2 regions of the Hathewaya limosa genome follow, and region 2 is predicted to be linked to the other one. Evidence: predicted binding sites of a transcription regulator. Region 2 holds the regulator's gene; the other holds the start of a gene.
What was found. Region 2 encodes HrcA, which represses chaperone genes, less so after heat shock. Its sites were predicted from a motif close to TGTTAGCACTCNNNNNNNNNGAGTGCTAACA; they were not measured.
Positions count from the first base shown of each region.

Region 1: htpG (molecular chaperone HtpG) is a predicted target of HrcA. The motif match lies at 1,498-1,528, and genes of this name have one in related genera.

Region 1 is NZ_JAUSWN010000016.1:21,349-24,800, reverse strand. It holds gene QOZ93_RS09735 (amidohydrolase) at 1-1,262, shown strand, start outside; gene htpG (molecular chaperone HtpG) at 1,575-3,452, shown strand, end outside.
Region 2 is NZ_JAUSWN010000004.1:18,511-21,962, forward strand. It holds gene lepA (translation elongation factor 4) at 1-59, shown strand, start outside; gene hemW (radical SAM family heme chaperone HemW) at 80-1,201, shown strand; gene hrcA (heat-inducible transcriptional repressor HrcA) at 1,389-2,435, shown strand; gene grpE (nucleotide exchange factor GrpE) at 2,473-3,108, shown strand; gene dnaK (molecular chaperone DnaK) at 3,198-3,452, shown strand, end outside.

The DNA of each region.
Region 1 (3,452 bases), on a different contig from region 2:
ACACTGTTTGGAAAGATGATAGATTCCCAACTCGTGAGGATTTAGATAAAGTATCACCAAATAATCCAGTTTTTCTTATGAGACTTTGTTATCATGTAGCAGTTGTAAATACTAAAGCTTTAGAATTAGCTGGAATTACAAAAGATACTCCAGATCCAGAGGGTGGAGTAATTGGAAGATATGAAAATGGAGAACCTAATGGACTATTATATGAAAATGCAGCTATGGGATTAGTACAAAAAGTAATACCACCACTTACAAGTGAAGAATTAGTAGAAGCAATTAATGTAATAGGACAAGAGTTAATATCACAAGGTATTGTTGGTGTAATTGATGCTAACTTAAGTGTTGAACAAATGCGTGCATATTTCAAGGCGTATAAAGATGAAAAATTAAAATATAGGGCACGTTTAATGTATTATCTAGATACAGCTGTAGGATCAGTTAAAGATCATCTAAGAAGGTTAGATGAAGCTTCAACTACAACAGGGTTTGGTAATGATATGCTTAAGTTAAATGCAGTAAAAATAACATTGGATGGTATTCCAGCAAGTAAAACTGCATTTATGAGAAAACCTTATAAGTTAGATCCATCAACTCGAGGATTTACTACTGTTGTAGAAGATGAACTTAAAGAAATGGTAGTTAAATCTCATAAGTTAGGATGGCAAGTTGGAATACATACTGTTGGTAATGCGGCAGCAGATGTGGCATTAGAAGGATTTAAGGAAGGACATAAAATAAGTCCTATACAAGATAAAAGGCATTATCTTATCCATCATCCTTGGCCAGTTAAGGAACAATTGGAAACTATGAAAGAATTAAATGTAGGGGTAGCCTTACAACCAACTATGCTTCATTTGTTAGGGGAGGCACCGGTATTACATGAAGAAATGGCACATCAGAATATACCATGCAAAACATACTTTGATAATGGTATTGTAGCAGGTGGAAGTTCAGATTGTCCTGTAGTTCCTTTTAATCCATTTTTGGGAATGTGGTCAGCAGTAACACGTCTTGATTCAGAAGGTAACTTATGGGGAGCAGAGGAGAGAATAACGCCTGTACAGGCCTTAATTATGTGGACAAAGAATTCTGCCTTTTTCTCTCATGAAGAGGATATAAGAGGATCAATTGAAGTAGGGAATTTAGCGGATTTAGTAGTAGTAGATCGTGATTTTGTTCAAGGGCCAGTAGAGGAAATTAAAGATACTAAAGTTATTATGACTATGGTAGATGGTAAAATTTTATATGAACATTAAGCAATTTTAAACATTTTAGGTCATTAATAGATTAAATTTATTAATGACCTTTTAAAGTTAGTATAGGATATATAATTAAATCAATTTTATAATATATAAGGAATTTTAGGTATTATTTAATATATAATAAGAATATCTTGTATATCCTCTAACATAATATAATATGGTTAAGAAATTAAAGAAGTTTTTAAAATTTCATTGACATAATAAAAAAAATATGGTATATAAAATTATATATTAGCACTCAACTTTAAAGAGTGCTAATAATTATAAAATATATAATTAGGTTCTTTATTGAAAGGGGAGAGTTAATTGGAAACAAAACAATTTAAGGCAGAATCTAAAAGAATTTTAGATCTAATGATTAATTCCATTTATACTAATAGAGAGATTTTTTTAAGAGAACTTATTTCAAATGCTAGTGATGCAATAGACAAAATTTATTATAAAGCATTATCAGATGATTCGTTAAGCTTCGAGAAAGATAATTATTATATTAGAGTAGATATTGATAAAGAAAATAGACTTTTAAAAATTTCTGATACTGGTATAGGAATGACAAAAGAAGAATTAGATGAAAATCTTGGAGTTATTGCAAAAAGTGGATCCTTAGATTTTAAAAAACAAAATGAATTAAAAGATGGATATGATATAATCGGTCAATTTGGTGTAGGATTTTATTCATCATTTTTAGTTGCTGATGAAGTTACAGTTATTAGTAAAGCTTTTGGCAGTGATAAAGCATATAAATGGAATTCTAAGGGTGCAGATGGATACTCAATAGAAGAATGTAAAAAAGATTCTGTAGGAACAGAAATTATACTTAAGGTAAAAGAAAGTACAGAAGAAGAAAATTTTGATCAATACTTAGATGAATATAGATTAAGATTAATAATAAAAAAATACTCTGATTTTATTAGATACCCAATAAAAATGGATGTAACTGAGAAAAAACTTAAAGAGGGTAGTAAAGATGAATATGAAGACTACACAGAAGAACAAGTTATAAATAGTATGGTTCCTATATGGAGAAAGAATAAAAAGGAACTTAAAGATGAAGACTATAATAACTTTTATTCTGAAAAACACTATGGTTTCGATAGTCCTCTAAGTCATATTCATATTAGTGCTGATGGTATGGTAAGTTATAATGCAATTTTATTCATACCAGAAAAAACTCCATATGATTTTTATACAAAAGAGTATGAAAAAGGATTAGAGTTATATTCAAATGGTGTTTTAATTATGAATAAATGTGGAGATCTTCTACCAGATTATTTCGGATTTGTAAAAGGAGTAGTAGATTCAGAGGATTTATCACTTAATATATCTAGAGAAATTTTACAACATGATAGACAATTAAAACTTATTGCTAAAAATATAAAAAATAAAATAAAATCTGAATTAGAACATTTATTAAAAGATGAAAGAGAAAAATATGAAAAGTTCTATGAATCATTTGGATTACAGTTAAAGTATGGAGTATACAGTGACTTTGGTGCAAATAAAGAAGTATTACAAGATTTAATAATGTTCTCATCATCAAAAGAGAAAAAGATGGTTACTTTAGATGAGTATGTTTCAAGAATGCCAGAAGATCAGAAGTATATTTATTATGCAACAGGTGAGTCAATTGAAAGAATAGAAAAACTTCCACAAACAGAATTAGTTTTAGATAAAGGATATGAAATTTTATACTTTACAGAAGATGTAGATGAGTTTGCTATAAAAATGCTTGATAAATATAAAGAAAAAGAATTTAAATCAGTATCAAGTGGCGATTTAGGTATAGAATCTGAAGAAGAGAAAAAATCTAATGAAGTTGAGGAAAAAGAAAATAAAGAGTTATTTGATGATATGAAAGAAATGTTATCAAATAGGGTTAAGGAAGTTAGACCATCAAAAAGATTAAAAAATCATGCTGTATGTTTAGCTAATGAGGGTGAAGTTTCAATTGAAATGGAGAAAGTATTAAATTCTATGCCTAATAATCAAAACATAAAAGCAGATAAGGTTTTAGAAATTAATACAAATCATGATGTATTTAAATCATTACAAGAAGCGTATACACAAGATAAAGATAAATTTAAGTTATATACAGAATTATTATATAATCAAGCATTACTTATAGAAGGACTAGAAATAAGTGATCCTGTGGAATTTACAAATAATATTTGTAAGATAATGAAA
Region 2 (3,452 bases):
TAGGAAGTGTAGATGTTCCACAAGAAGCATTTATGGCAGTATTAAAAACTGATGATTAAGAATTAAAGGAGAAATTAATATGAAGGAAAAATCACTATATATTCATATACCTTTTTGTAAACAGAAATGCCTATATTGTGATTTTACGTCCTTTGTCCATAGGGAAGAGTTTATGGATGATTACATTGAAGCTCTTTCTTCTGAATTACTTTTATACAAAGACAATATATTTAAAACAGTTTATATAGGTGGGGGAACTCCCACCTTTTTAAATATAAAAAATTTGAATAAACTAAGTAAAGTAATAGGAAAATTAAAATTGACAGAGGATGTAGAATTTTCTTGTGAAGGTAACCCAGGTACTTTTACAGAGGAAAAACTTAGAATTTTGAAAGCAATGGGTGTAAATAGATTAAGTATAGGCCTTCAAAGTTTTGATAATGGACTCTTAAAAATCTTAGGTAGAATTCATGATGCAGATGAGTTTTTGAAGTCTTTCAATATGGCAAGAAATGAAGGATTTAATAATATAAATATAGATATAATGTTTGGACTGCCTAATCAAAAAATAGATGATTTAAAGGATACTTTGGAAAAGGTTATCAAATTGAATCCAGAGCATATTTCAGCATATAGTTTGATTGTAGAAGAAGGTACACCCTTTTATAAATTATATGAAGATAGAAAATCTCTGCCTACGGAAGAAGAAGAAAGGGAAATGTATAATTATATTTTAGAAAGTTTAAAGAAAAATTCTTATTTTCAGTATGAAATTTCGAATTTTTCTAAACCTAATAAGGAATGTTTGCATAATATAGTATATTGGGATTTAAAGGAATATGTAGGATGTGGACTTGGAGCACATTCATTTTTAAATCAAACTAGAAGAGAGAACACTCATAATATTAAAGAGTATATGGAATGTTTAAGACAAAATAGGTATCCTATTATAGAAGAACATAAAAATACTAAAAAAGATTCTATGGAAGAGTTTATGTTTATGGGACTTAGAAAAATAAAAGGTGTTAATAAAGAAAAGTTTTATGAGAATTTTAAGATGTATATAGAAGATGTATATAAGGAAGTTATTGATAAATATAAAAGATTAAATTTATTAGAAGAAGATAAACAATATTTAAGATTAACTAAGAGAGGCATTGAATTATCTAATGTGGTAATGGCCGATTTTATTTTGGATTAATAGGTTGAGAAGTAAACAAGAGAAATAAGTAGTAAATAGAAGAAAAGTCAAGATAAAATTGAATTTATACTTTAATTATAACATAAGGTACATTTAAGAGGTTTGACAAATACTTTTTATGATGTTATTTTTAAAACATAGTCATTAGCACTCAATGATGATGAGTGCTAATAAAGAGGTGATAGTCATGGATGATAGGAAAATAAAAATTCTTGAAGCCATAATTAGAGATTACGTTCAAACAGGTGAACCTGTTGGGTCTAGAACTATTGCTAAAAAATATGATTTAGGTGTTAGTTCTGCAACTATAAGAAATGAAATGGCTGATTTAGAGGAACTGGGATATTTAGAACAACTTCACAGTTCATCAGGGAGAATTCCATCGGACCGAGGCTATAGGCTATATGTTGATAAATTAATGCAATTAACAGATCTGTCGCAGGAAGAACAATTTTTTATTAAAAATAAATTATTGGGTTCAGCATTATATGAATTAGATAAGGTTGTTAATGAAGCAACAAGAATTTTATCAGAATTAACAAATTTAGCTTGTATAGTAAAAACTCCATCTTTAAAACGGAGTTCCTTAAAGCAGATTCAATTAATTAGCATAGATACTCATACCATACTAGTAGTAATCATAACTAATAATGGAATGATTAAAAATGATGTAATTAAAATTGAGAAACCAATTGAAGAAAACATACTTTTAAAATTAAATAAATTAATTAATTCAAGACTTATTAATTTAAGCGTTGAGGATATAGATTTAGAAGTTATTAATAATCTAAGAGATGATTTAAAAGGGTATGATGATATATTTAATGCATTAATACCTACGCTTTATAAAAGTCTAAAAAATATGGAAACTTCAGAAGTATATGCAGAAGGAACTACTAATATACTTAAATATCCAGAGTATAGTAATATAGAAAAAGCAAGAGAGTTTTTTGAGTTTATTAACAATGAGGAAAATTTAAGACTTATACTTGGAGAGGAAGAAAGCAAAAAAAGTAATGAAGAAGGCATTAAAATTAATATTGGAGTTGAAAATAGCTTAACTAATGCTAGAGAATATAGTATTATAACTGCAATATATGGTTTTAGAGATAAACCTTTAGGTGCCATAGGAGTAATAGGTCCAACAAGAATGAACTATAATAAAGTTATTTCTTCAATAAACAGTTTAATAAAAGAATTAAATTTTAATATATTACAAATATATGGTAAGTAACTTCTTATAGAAAGATATGAATGGGAGGAGTGGCGTTTTGACTAGAAATAACAATGAAGAAAATATAATTAAAGATTCTACTGAACTTAATGAAGAGGTAGAAGAAAAAATAGAAGTAGAAGATGATGACAATAAGGAAAATAGTGACTTACAGGATGAAAAGGTTATAGTATTAGATGAGAAAGAGTTATTACAAAAGCAATTAGATGCTCTTAAAGAGGAAAATGAAACACTAAAAGAAGAAAATAAGCTTTCATCTAATAAATTAAATGCTGTAGAAGAAAAATATACAAATCTTGTTTCAGAGTATGAAAACTATAGAAATAGAACAGCTAAGGAAAAAGAAGAAATATTTAATACTTCATGTGAGAAAATATTAAAAGAGTTTTTACCGGTTCTTGACAATTTGGAAAGAGCTATTGAAGCTGATGGTTCTGTAGATGAGCTTAAACAAGGAATAGAGATGACAATAAAAGGCTTTATTACCGCTCTTGAAAAACTAGAAATAGAAGAAATCTGTACAGATGGTGAATTTAATCCTAATTTGCATAATGCAGTTATGCATTTAGAGGATGATGCCTATGGTAAAAATGAAATAGTTCAAGTATTCCAAAAGGGATATAAAAGAGGAGATAAAGTTTTAAGATATAGCATGGTTCAAGTTGCTAACTAAAAAGTTTTCAACTTATTAAAAATACTTAAATGTAAATAACAAATCATTAAGAATAAATAAAATTTCGTAATATTAGGAGGTACAATATAATGGCTAAAATAATAGGTATTGATTTAGGTACAACAAATTCATGTGTGGCAGTTATGGAAGGAGGAGATCCAGTAGTAATCCCTAGTTCAGAGGGTGCTAGAACAACTCCATCAGTTGTTTCTTTCCAAGCAGATGGATCAAGACTTGTAGGGCAAGTTGCAAAAAGACAGGCAATTACAAATCCAGATAAAACAATAATCTCAATTAAAAGATATATGGGTACAGATCATAAAACAACAATAGATGGAAAAGAC